3 regions of the Marinobacter salsuginis genome follow, and region 3 is predicted to be linked to each of the others. Evidence: predicted binding sites of a transcription regulator. Region 3 holds the regulator's gene; each other region holds the start of a gene.
The links. Region 3 encodes LexA, which represses DNA repair genes until DNA is damaged. Its sites were predicted from a motif close to CTGTNTNNNNANACAG; they were not measured.

Region 1 (4,201 bases), 770 kb from region 3:
CGCCGAATTACGAAAAGTCGGTCTGAAAGTGACGCTACCACGCGTAAAGATCTTCAACATCCTGGAGACTGCGGAAGAGCATCATCTCAGTGCCGAAGATGTGTACAAGAAGCTTCTGGATCAAGGCGATGACGTGGGGCTGGCAACAGTCTACCGGGTGCTGACCCAGTTTGAGGCGGCGGGTCTGGTTCTCCGCCACAACTTCGAAGGCGGCCACGCCGTGTTCGAGATGGCTGGCGACGATCACCACGACCATATGGTTTGCACCCAGACTGGTGAAGTCGTCGAGTTCGTCGACGAGATCATTGAAGAGCGCCAGAAGAAGATTGCCGAAGAGCACGGTTACGAAATCGTCGATCACAGCCTGATTTTGTACGTAAAGCCCATCAAGTCCTGAACCTGATCCAGTCAGCCTGACGAAAAAAGGGGCGGGTTTTGCCCGCCCCAACAGCTCTCAGGATCGAGAGGGGTAGTGGAAAGTAGCTCGCGGCTCAGTGATGGGTTGCCTGCCCCTTCGAAAACATTTCCCGGGCATGAGCGATCGTGTGTTCGGTCATGTCCACGCCTCCCAGCATTCTCGCCACTTCACTGATTCTGCCGTGATCGTCCAGCGTCTCGATTTTCGAGAAGGTTGCATCCTGCTCGGTAAACTTGCTGACAAACAGGTGCTGATGGCACTGGGCTGCTACCTGCGGCAGGTGGGTAACGCACAATACCTGGCCATTGCTGCCAAGCGTCCGGAGCAGTCGGCCAACCACTTCGGCCGTGCCACCGCCAATGCCTACGTCCACCTCATCAAAGACCAGCGTCGGCGTGGTTGAGGTCTGGGCTACCACCACCTGGATGGCAAGGCTGATTCGCGACAGTTCACCGCCGGAGGCCACTTTGGCCAGTGGCCGCGCCGGTTGCCCCGGGTTGGCACTAACCAGGAATTCAATCTCTTCCAGGCCGTGGGGCATTGGTTCTTCGCCGTTGCTGCGATTCAGGTGGGTAATGAACTGCATGTTGGGCATACTCAGCTGGGCAAGTTCGGCTGCGACCCGCTGATCGAGTTCGGCTGCTGCTTTGGCGCGGGCTTCTGACAGCTTGCAGGCCAGATCGTCGAAACGTGCTCGTTGGCTTTCCAGCTCTGCTTCCAGCTGTTCCAGGCTGCCTTCGCCGCCGTCCAACTCCGCCAGCTCGGCGCTCAGCCGCTGGTGCAATTCCGGTAATTCCTCCGGTGTGATCCGGTGTTTGCGGGCCATCTGGTAAATAGCGCTAAGCCGCTCTTCCACTTCCGCCAGGCGAGCCGGATCGGCCTCATAATCTTCGACAAAATGACGCAGATTGTCGCCGGCTTCGCTGATCTGAATCTGGGCTTCGTTCAACATCTGGATGGTGTCGGCCAGCGCGGGCACGTCCACGGGAAGCTGTTCCAGTTGTTGCAGTGCCTGGCGAACCAGGTCGGCTGCGCTGGTCTCATCTTCGGTGCAAAGCAGCGCAGCCTGGTGGCTGCTGTGCAGAACCGCGTCGGCCTGGCTCAGTTGCGCCTGCTCTTGTTCCAGTTGTTCCTGTTCGCCGTCTTCCAGAGCCAGGCGGTCCAGTTCTTCCACCTGGTAACGCAGCAGTTGCAGCTTGGCCTCCGCTTCGTCGGCGTTCTGCCGACGCTCGGTCAGCCGTTGGCGGATCTGGTTCCAGGTTTTCCAGGCCTCGCGGGTGTCGGCGGCCAGGGCTTCAACGCCGGCAAACTCGTCCACCAGTTTGCGGTGGGTGTCCTTGCGTAACAGCGACTGATGTTGATGCTGGCTGTGAATGTCCATCAACAGCCCGCCAAGTTCCTTCAAATGGTTCAGTGGGCAGGGCTGGCCATTGATGTAGGCCCGGGAGCGGCCATCCTTGCTGATCACCCGGCGCAGGATGCAGTCGTTGTCGTCATCCAGTTCGTGCTGGGCGAGCCAGTCTCCCGCTTCGGGAATGCCGGACACGTCGAAGGTGGCGGTAATATCAGCGCGCTTGGCGCCATGGCGGACTGCTCCGGCATCTGCGCGCCCGCCCATGGCCAGGCCCAGGGCGTCCAGTACGATAGATTTGCCAGCGCCGGTCTCGCCGGTGAACGCCGTCATGCCCTTGTTGAACTGGAGTTCCACCCGTTCGGCGATGGCGTAATTGGAAACCGTAAGTTGAGTCAGCATGCAGATAACCTCCGCGTTTTTCCTGAGACCGGCAAAACACTGTGAATGTATACAGTTGCTGTGAATATATACAGGGTTTTTGTTGTTTGCAAATCGGCGGATGGGATTTTCTTCAGGAATGCAGGCATTGGTGGTTGAAACCTGAAGAGCGGGCCCCATATCCGTTCGCAACGACATTTTCCGGCTCGCTGCGGCCGGAGCCCATGTTTAACCGGCCACTGATAGTGGGCCGCATTCGAACAAGCAGGAGTAGCCATGAGCACTGACGAGAACCGGAACGAGCACGAGGAACTGAACGAAGCCCTCGAGGCTGCCAAAGAGGAAGCCCAATCAGCCGAAGGCGAGGCTGGAGAAAACGGCGAAGTCTCCGAAGTGGAAGCGCTCAAGGCTCAGGTTCAGGAGTTTCAGGAGCAGATGCTGCGCTCCCAGGCGGAGATGCAGAACGTTCGGCGTCGCGCCGAAATTGATGTGGAGAAAGCTCACAAGTTTGCCCTTGAAAAGTTCGTCAAGGAGTTGCTGCCGGTTGCGGACAGTCTTGAGAAGGCGGTCGAGAGCACTGAAGGGCACGAGGAATCGGGCGAGTTGGTTGCGTCCATCCGTGAAGGTGTGGAAATGACACTGAATCTGTTCATGTCCAGTCTGAAGAAGTTCAACGTTGAGCAGCTTAACCCTGTGGGCGAACCGTTCGATCCCCAGCAGCACGAAGCCATGTCCATGGTGCCCGCGCCTGATGCAGAGCCAAACAGTGTGGTTGCCGTGGTTCAGAAAGGCTATCTGCTGAATGGTCGGGTTGTGCGGCCGGCCATGGTGATGGTCGCCAAGGCGGAAGACGCACCAAAAATTGATGAGCAGGCTTGAAAAGCCGATTAAAGCGCCAATATAGCCAGTAAATAGCGAAAGCGGAGGCTAATCCCCTCCGGGAAAGCATTCAGAAGAATTGGAGTGACTCAATGAGCAAAATTATCGGTATCGATCTGGGAACGACCAACTCCTGTGTTGCCATCATGGATGGCGATAAGGTGAAGGTAATTGAAAACGCCGAGGGTGATCGCACCACCCCGTCCATCATCGCCTACACCGATGATGGTGAAACCCTGGTGGGCCAGTCAGCCAAGCGTCAGGCGGTAACCAACCCGAACAATACCCTGTACGCCATCAAGCGTCTGATCGGTCGTCGTTTCGAAGACGATGTTGTTCAGAAAGACATCAAGATGGTGCCTTATAAAATTACCAAGGCGGACAACGGTGACGCCTGGGTAGAAGTGAAAGGCGAAAAGATGGCGCCGCCGCAGGTGTCTGCAGAAGTTCTCAAGAAAATGAAGAAGACTGCAGAAGACTACCTGGGTGAGAAAGTGACCGAAGCGGTTATCACCGTTCCGGCCTACTTCAACGATAGCCAGCGTCAGGCCACCAAGGATGCAGGCAAGATCGCCGGTCTGGAAGTAAAGCGGATCATCAACGAGCCGACCGCGGCTGCCCTGGCCTATGGCCTGGACAAAAAGAGCGGTGACCGCACCGTGGCTGTATACGACCTGGGCGGTGGTACTTTCGACCTGTCCATCATCGAAATCGCCGACGTGGACGGTGAGCACCAGTTCGAGGTTCTGGCCACCAACGGTGATACCTTCCTCGGCGGTGAAGACTTCGACCTGAAAATCATCGAGTACCTGGCAGACCAGTTCAAGAAAGACAGCGGCATCGACCTGCGTGGCGACTCCCTGGCGATGCAGCGTCTGAAAGAAGCTGGCGAGAAAGCGAAAATCGAGCTTTCCAGCAGCCAGCAGACCGACGTGAACCTGCCGTACATCACGGCCGATGCGTCCGGGCCCAAGCACATGAACGTGAAGTTGACCCGTGCCAAGCTGGAATCCCTGGTGGAAGACCTGGTCCAGCGCAGCCTTGAGCCCTGTAAGGTGGCTCTGGAAGACGCAGGCATGAAGGCCGGTGAAATCGACGAGGTTATCCTGGTCGGCGGTCAGACCCGTATGCCGCTGGTTCAGGAGAAGGTTAAAGAGTTCTTCGGCAAAGAA
Region 2 (4,201 bases), on a different contig from region 3:
TAATAGGCAAAGGGCAACCCCTGGGTTTTCTCGAGGCAGGGATAGTAGCTGCGGTCGAAGAAGTCCTTCAGGGCCCCACTCATATACCCGAGATTCTCAGTGGTGCCCAGAATGATAGCGTCGCAGGCCAGAATGTCTTCAGGCCCCGCATCCAGAGGTGCCATTACCTTGACTTCGACGCTTTCGATGTCTTCATGGCGTGCGCCCTGCTCAGCCGCCTCCCTGAGCTTGAGAGTATTCGGGGAAGGCGCATGAGCGACGATCAATAATCTCTTTTTTGCTTCCATACCGACTCTGATCTGTATCTGAAGAGCAAAGAAACCCAATACTCACCGAGTATGAATTCATTGTGATACCAGCTCAAACCAGAGGAACGGACAGCAAGCACAGATGATCATTATTTGAGCAGCACAGAGACGAAATTAAGAGATCTGTTACGAGAACATTTAAACCATCTGAACGGATACCCTGCAAAGACTCCTGCTTACTATGGACTGAGCAGTCAAAGGAGGAGAAACCAATGCATTTTCCCAACAGCAGAAAACTGCAGACTCTCTATCGTCAAATGAAATACAGAAGGTGGATCAGAATCCAGCTGCAACAGTCTGGAGGGGCAGATTACCTCAGGCGCCTGGAAGTCGACATCGGTGCTGAACCGGGCCACTTCAGGAGAGAGCTGAAAAGAAGACTGATACCTGAAAGGAAAGCCGAAGGCAACGGTGGTGCGGCAGGTCTGGATCTACACCTGCCGCCCCTGACATCGCTGAGGAAGGTTTAGAGAAGCTCGCCGTTCGCTTCTGCGGGCGCCTCTTCAGCGTCTTTCTTCGAGACCGGCTTGGGCATCAGCTTGTCACGAACCTTGGCTTCAATCTCGTTAGCAATGTCCATGTTTTCCTCCAGGAACTTGCAGGCATTCGCCTTGCCCTGGCCGATCTTGTCGCCGTTGTAGGCGTACCAGGCGCCGGACTTATCCACAAAGCCTTCCTTGACCCCCATATCCAGGACTTCCGCCATGTGGTAAATGCCCTTGCCGTACATGATCTGGAACTCGGCCTGTTTGAACGGCGGGGACACCTTGTTCTTGACCACTTTCACGCGGGTCTCGTTACCCACCACCTCGTCGCCGTCTTTAACGGAACCGATACGGCGGATATCCAGGCGCACAGAGGAATAGAATTTCAGGGCGTTACCACCGGTGGTGGTTTCCGGGCTGCCGAACATGACGCCGATTTTCATACGGATCTGGTTGATGAAGATCATCAGGCAGTTGGCATGCTTGACGTTACCCGTCAGTTTCCGCAGCGCCTGGGACATCAGTCGCGCCTGCAGGCCAACGTGGCTGTCGCCCATCTCGCCCTCAATTTCCGCTTTTGGTGTCAGGGCGGCAACCGAGTCAACGATGATCACGTCAACTGCGTTCGAGCGAACCAGCATGTCGGCAATTTCCAGGGCCTGTTCACCGGTGTCAGGCTGGGAAACCAGAAGGTCGTCCACATTCACGCCCAGCTTCTCTGCGTAGACCGGGTCGAGGGCGTGCTCGGCGTCGACAAACGCACAGGTTTTGCCCGCCTTTTGTGCCTCGGCAATCACCTGCAGGGTGAGCGTGGTTTTACCGGAACTCTCCGGACCGTAGATCTCACAGATTCGACCATAAGGAAGGCCACCAATACCCAGGGCAACGTCCAGGCCCAGGGAACCGGTGGAAACCGCAGGGATGGCTTCGCGGGGCTGGTCACCCATTTTCATCACGGCGCCCTTGCCAAACTGGCGCTCGATCTGCCCAAGTGCTGCGCTCAATGCTTTCTTGCGGTTGTCTTCCATCAGTGCAAACCCTCTGTCGCCTGGGCCGCCGGGCCCCAATCAAGGCCGGCAGCGAAATAGTGGATCGGGAATCTCTACAGCTTGACCAGTCAATTCCCTGTATATTTGAACAGTATTAAAACATAACCCGGAGAGGAGACCAACCCCTGCGGATGTGAAAGCCGTCAGAGTTCGCCCACAAAATCGCTAACCCCTTGAAGAGCAAACAGAACGGCCTGGCGGCGGACCTGATCACGGTCGCCCTCGAAGTGCTTTACCAGCGCCACGGTGGTGGCCGGACTGCTGCCCCAGGCGAACCAGACGGTACCGACAGGCTTATCCTCGCTGCCACCGCCAGGCCCGGCAACGCCACTGATGGCCACGGCAACGTCGGCATCTGTTGCCACCAGGGCGCCGGCCACCATTTCCCGCACTACCGGCTCGCTGACCGCACCATGCTCATCCAGCGACTTCCGGGTCACGCCCAGGAGCCCCTGCTTGGCCTCATTGCTGTAGGTTACCAGACCGCCGAGCACATAGGCCGAAGACCCCGCCCGGTCGGTCAGCACTTTGGCAACCCAGCCGCCGGTACAACTTTCTGCCGTAGCCACTGTACGGCCGGTGCGCAGCAACCGCTCACCGAGGCGATTGCCTGCGTCTTCCAATTCCTGATCGCTGGCCAGCATAATGACCTCCTTCATTTCATCGCGGCGGTTATTTTCTTACAATTCACGCCTTCATCCAAAGCAAGGCTACCGGACCCGTTCATGTCAGCAGCTCAGACCGATCTTTCCAAGCACACCCCGATGATGCAGCAATACCTGAAGATCAAGGGCCAACACCCCAATGAACTGGTGTTCTACCGCATGGGGGATTTCTACGAGCTGTTTTACGAAGACGCCAAGAAAGCGGCCGAGCTAATGGACATCACCCTCACGGCCCGGGGCCAGTCCGGGGGCAACCCGATCCCCATGGCCGGCATCCCCTATCACTCTTCTGAGGGTTACATTGCCCGCCTGGTTCGGGCAGGTCAATCCATCGCCATCTGCGAGCAGATCGGTGACCCTGCCACCAGCAAGGGACCGGTTGAGCGCCAGGTGGTTCGGATCGTCACACCGGGGACCCTGAGTGACGACGCCTATCTTGAGGATCGCCGTGACAACCTTCTGGTCGCCATATACAACCACCGGGAACAGTTCGGTTTTGCCTCGCTCGACATCTCCAGCGGCCGCTTTGCGGTATCAGAGCTGGAGAACCTGGAAGCCCTGCAGGGCGAACTCCAGCGCCTGCGTCCGGCGGAAATTCTGATCAGCGAGGATTTTCCCTACGAGGAAATACTGGAGGGCTTCACCGGTATCCGCCGTCAGGGCCCCTGGCTGTTCGAATCCGACACGGCCCGCCGGGTGATTACCCAACAGCTTCAGGTGAGAGATCTGACCGGTTTTGGCTGTGAGGAGCTCAATCTGGCCGTCTGTGCCGCCGGTTGTCTGCTGCAGTATGCCAGGGAGACCCAGCGAACCGCCCTGCCCCATATCCGCAAGCTGACCCGCGAACGCAGGGATGAAGCTGTGATTCTGGATGCCGCCAGCCGTCGCAACCTGGAAATCGACACTAACCTGATGGGCGGCCATCAATACACCCTGGCCTGGGTGATGGACCGCACAGCCACGGCCATGGGTGGCCGGGAGCTTCGCCGCTGGCTGAACCGCCCGTTGCGGGACGTGGAGACTGTCCGTCAGCGCCAACAGGCGGTTTCGGCACTGCTGGACGGGTTTCATTACGAACCGGTACACGACCTGCTGAAAGCCGTGGGCGACATTGAGCGGGTATTGGCGCGAGTTGCCCTGCGCTCAGCGCGACCTCGGGACCTCGCACGACTCCGGGATGCCTTCCAGGCCCTGCCGGACCTGCAGGAAACACTGAAACCGGTGAATTCCCACCATGTCGTCAAGCTGGCGACCACCATTGGTGAATACCCGGAACTGGCGGACCTTCTGGAACGCTCCATCATCGACAACCCTCCGGTCGTGATTCGCGATGGTGGGGTCATCCGGGAAGGCTTTGACGAAGAGCTGGACGAGTTGCGCAACATCAGCGAGAACGCCGGCCAGTACCTGCTCGACGTGGAAACACGTGAACGGGACCGCACCGGCATCAGCACCCTCAAGGTCGGCTACAACCGGGTGCACGGTTACTACATAGAAATCAGCCGCGCCCAGTCCGACCAGGCGCCGGTGGACTACATTCGCCGCCAGACCCTGAAAAACGCCGAGCGCTTTATCACCCCAGAACTCAAGGAATTCGAAGATAAGGCCCTCAGTGCAAAGAGCCGGGCTCTGGCCCGGGAAAAAGGCCTGTATGACGAAGTGCTGGAAACCGTAGCCGGACAGTTGGCGCCCCT
Region 3 (4,201 bases):
GATCAGGCTTCGCCGGAATCCGGTTCCAGGCGCGCCAGTTTGAATCGGCGGGCGGCATCCACGAACTGGCCAAAAATGCGCCGGTGCCCACCGTGGTAAAGCAGATATTCAGGATGCCACTGGATGCCCGTCAGCCACTGACCTTGCGTGCTTTCAATGGCCTGTACAAAAAGATCATTATCCACGGCGGTTACACGCAGATTTTGGCCCAGGCGTTTGATCGCCTGGCTGTGAATGCGGTTGGCGCCGATCACAGGCGAGCGCATGGCTTGTTCAAGCCGGCTTTGCGTTACCAGTCGCACCGTTTGCAGGGGCAATAGCAGAGGCCGATGCCGGGTGTTGACCCTCAGCGGGGTCACGTTCTGGCACAACGATCCGCCATGAAAAACGTTAATGAATTGCGCGCCGCGGCAAATCCCCAACACGGGAATGCCAATGGCCTCGGCCTGCTCCAGCAGCGACTGATCGGTCGCATCCCGTTTGCGATCATAGTTTGCGGTAACCTGGGGTTCCTGGCCATATCGCTCAGGATGGACATGGGTGCCGCCGGAGAGCACCAGACCATCAAGCATGGCTACGGCCACCCGCGACCCGGGACGAATGTAGTGGGTACGAGCGCCGTGAAGACGCAATCCAAGGCTGATCAGGCGATGGGCCAGGCTTTTGCGAGCAGGACCACTGATGCCAATGGTCAGGCCGGGAACCTCAAGTTCCTGTTCGGGAAACGGCTCAGACATACCCGTTCTTGGCCAACCAGTCGTCGGTGGTTTCCTGCCAGCTGTGGGTCAGGTTATGCAGGTTGAGCTTCCGTCGCTCCCGGAACAGCCGCCGCATGTCCGCCAGGTCGTCCGGGTTGTTGGCCAATTGCTCCAGTACCACCCAATCGTTCCACACGGTAGAAAAATGCCAATCCGGATTATCGATGTCGCAATCCGGCAGCCGGTAGTGCAGAGTTGGCCGGCTCTTGATCCGCGGATCGTGAACATGGCGCTCAAGACGCTCACTGTCCAGGTGAGCAAACAGAGGCAGCAGGTCAAGCGCCCGGTTCCTGGTTGGGTTGAACTCCAGGTAGTCCTCCATCAGCTCACCAAGGTTGGGCCGGTAGTTGTCTTCCATCAAAAGCTCGGTATAGCGCCCATGCCAGGGTTCGATATAGGTGGTGAATTTGCGGCTGACATCCAGTTGATGCCGGTCTTTGAGCCAGTCGTAAAGCGCCGCGAACGCCTGGAAGTATCGAACCATTGTTTCCGGGCTGAGATCGGGCAGTTCCGGGTTCAACTGGAGGCCGAAGGCATAATAGATGGCATCCCGGCTGCCCAGAGCGCCTGCTTTCCTGAGGTCTTCAACGAGATATTCGATAGTCTCCAGGCTGGAGAAAGGCAGGGGTGGGCTGATGATTTCCAGGGGCACAACCCGTTCTGCGGCAGCATCAATCACATCCATCGCCTGGCCGCCCAGTTCCCGGATCGACTGAGGCAGGCGTTCATCGGCCAGATCAAGGTCCTTGATCGGGTCGGAATCCAGTTCCACCGTGAATTCGCCGAGTGCGGTCTCCAGCTTGGTCACGTAGCGTGACTGGAGCACCGCCGTCCCTTCAAGAAGCCTTGCGGCCAGGGTGACCAGTTCATCGTAGCCCAGACCAGACAATTCGATCTCGACACCCACGCGGCGTTCCCGGCCTTCGTTTGTCTCTCGGATATCAGGCATCCTGCAACTACTGGCTTGCGTCATGCTACTTCCTGACTTGTGAGGGCTTGAACACTAACCATATCACACCGCTGCTGATCATCATGGTTAACCCAATGCAAGAAAATCACGGGCCTGACTTTACACTGGATAAAACACTGTATATAGTCAGTTTACTGTATAAAAAAACAGGGCGCCTGAAGCAGGCTATCCGGAGCAGGCATTCCCGGACTGCGGATACTGGCACCGACCCCGATACAACGGAGTAGCTTGATGAAACTCACAGCAAGGCAGTCACAGGTACTGGATATCATACGCCGCTACGTCGATGAGACCGGCTATCCGCCAACTCGTGCTGAAATCGCAGCTGAACTGGGTTTTCGTTCGGCCAATGCTGCAGAGGAGCATCTTCGTGCGCTGGCTCGGAAGGGGGCCATTGAGATGGTGCCAGGGGCCAGCCGCGGTATCCGGCTGCCAGAGGCAGAGGAGGATCTTGGGCTGCCGGTGATCGGGCAGGTTGCCGCTGGTAGTCCGATCCTGGCCCAGGAGCACGTTGAGGATCACTGCACGCTCCAGCCTGAGTTCTTCTCGCCCTCGGCAGATTATCTACTGCGGGTCCGGGGCATGAGTATGAAAGATATCGGCATTCTTGATGGCGATTTGCTGGCAGTGCACAGCACCCAGGATGTTCACAACGGCCAGGTGGTCGTTGCCCGGGTCGGCGATGAGGTTACGGTAAAGCGTTTCCGCAAGGAAGGCTCGAAAGTCTACCTGATTGCCGAGAACGAAGAATTCGCACCCATTGAAGTAGACCTTACCGAGCAGGAATTGTTCATCGAAGGCCTGGGTGTGGGTGTTATCCGACGCTCTGATCTGCACTGATCAGTACGGATAACCTCTGATAGATTGGAAAACGGGTGAATTATGGAACAAATGAGCTTTAATCAGAATCTGGCTTACAATCCCAATGCTCTGTCCTGTTCAGTGCCGGCAACCGCCGCCCGCGAGCGACGCTCTGTCATTCGTGCCCGACGTTCTCCGGAATCCACCGAGACCAAGGTCTCTGGAAATGTGACGGAAATCATCTTGCCGGAAGGCCAGGTGGAAAACTTTCAGTTGCTGTTGCCCATGCTGACGCAGCTGAACCAGGAAAAGCGCTGGCTGGCCTGGATTGATCCGCCTCAGGCATTGGTCAGCAAGTGGCAGAAAATGCATGGGATCGTGGCTGGTGAGTTGCTAGTGCTTCGTTCAACGTCGGATTATTCCGCGCAGGAACTGGCCGAGCGAGCCCTCAGTGCAGGCACCTGCCATGCTGTGGTCATGTGGACCCGTAAACTGGGCCGCGCTGCCTTTGAGTCCCTGCAAAAAGCCTCTGCCGAAGGCAACAGCCATGGGGTCGTTCTCAGGCAGCGTTAATGACTCAGTGGAGAGTGTAGGAGGGCTGGGCGTCTGAAGCGTCCAGTTCGTCGTCTTCCCAGTCGATATCGTGGGCAACATTTCCGACCGCCTCGATACCTGCGGCGATCATTGCTTTAGCAACAGACATATCACGGTCTTCCATCATTTCCCGGGCTTCCTCCGAGAATGAGATCTTCACCAGTGGCGCACTGTCATCGTCAATGCGGCGCAGGGCGTAATCGCCGTTGGTCAGTTGCACAATTTCAAAAAACGATGGTGACATTCAGTAAACCTTCAAGTTAATCAGATCAGTGTAACCGGCAATTGGAGTGGTTCACCACTCGCTGTGCTGGTCTTCCAGATCGTCGGCAAAGTGTTTGACGGCATTCAGTGTTTTCAGCAAGGCCGCCGCGGAGCGATCCGGGCCGGTGTCGGCGGCTACCGCAATAATGTTCTCCGCGCTCACGGTTTTTTTGGTTGCTGGCGGTCGGCTCTGAGAGCGTTCCAGTTGTTCCAGATGGTTCCACCAGCTGCCTGAGCGCTGTTCCAGGTCTCTGAGCCGACTTATTTCATTCGGTTCCGGTCCGATCAGCGAGGCCAGTTCATCCAGAGTGGCAGGCTCTTCTGATTTTTTCTGGTACAACCTGGCAATCATCACCAGCAATAATTTCCGGGATCTGAGAAGTAACTCGATCGCCCCCTGGATCGCGGCTTCCCGGCGCAAAGCCTGTTCAGCTTCATTGGGGGGATGGCCTACGCCCTCGACTGTTGGTCGATCCAGTTGCCCCAGCAGAGTGCGGGCGAGAAAGAGTTTTTGCGAAACCTGCGAGTGCCATTGCGAGGCCATGGAATACCTTCAATCCCCCAGCGCGGGTGCAACCCCGGAAAATTAATGCGACAGCATACCATTTTTGGCGGCAAATTTCTTCAACTGTCTGCCAGGGGAGGTTTCACAATAAAATACAAACATTCACTTGAAACGACCGTTTGAATTTGGCAAAAAGGCGCCCGGCTGTGCGAGTTCTGATCGTTGCGGCTGCCCAACAGCATGAACTTCTGGAGGTGTAAGGGATGCGAAGCCACATCGTTGCAGGTGTCGCCCTGGTTTTTCTCGGTT

Region 1: the regulator LexA is predicted to act here: its motif matches at 2,230-2,245, upstream of recN (DNA repair protein RecN).
Region 2: the regulator LexA is predicted to act here: its motif matches at 1,919-1,934, upstream of recA (recombinase RecA).

Annotation. Positions count from the first base shown of each region.
Region 1 covers NZ_BGZH01000001.1:1,374,456-1,378,656, reverse strand. The annotation lists gene fur (ferric iron uptake transcriptional regulator) at 1-397, shown strand, start outside; gene recN (DNA repair protein RecN) at 492-2,171, opposite strand; gene grpE (nucleotide exchange factor GrpE) at 2,427-3,029, shown strand; gene dnaK (molecular chaperone DnaK) at 3,122-4,201, shown strand, end outside.
Region 2 covers NZ_BGZH01000002.1:173,459-177,659, forward strand. The annotation lists gene GJU83_RS12045 (flavodoxin family protein) at 1-287, opposite strand, end outside; gene GJU83_RS12050 (hypothetical protein) at 521-778, shown strand; gene recA (recombinase RecA) at 775-1,821, opposite strand; gene pncC (nicotinamide-nucleotide amidase) at 1,986-2,486, opposite strand; gene mutS (DNA mismatch repair protein MutS) at 2,568-4,201, shown strand, end outside.
Region 3 covers NZ_BGZH01000001.1:607,533-611,733, reverse strand. The annotation lists gene GJU83_RS02805 (gamma-glutamyl-gamma-aminobutyrate hydrolase family protein) at 3-737, opposite strand; gene GJU83_RS02800 (amidoligase family protein) at 730-1,731, opposite strand; gene lexA (transcriptional repressor LexA) at 1,957-2,568, shown strand; gene GJU83_RS02790 (cell division inhibitor SulA) at 2,611-3,102, shown strand; gene GJU83_RS02785 (hypothetical protein) at 3,107-3,367, opposite strand; gene GJU83_RS02780 (DUF6586 family protein) at 3,419-3,931, opposite strand; gene GJU83_RS02775 (DUF1329 domain-containing protein) at 4,156-4,201, shown strand, end outside.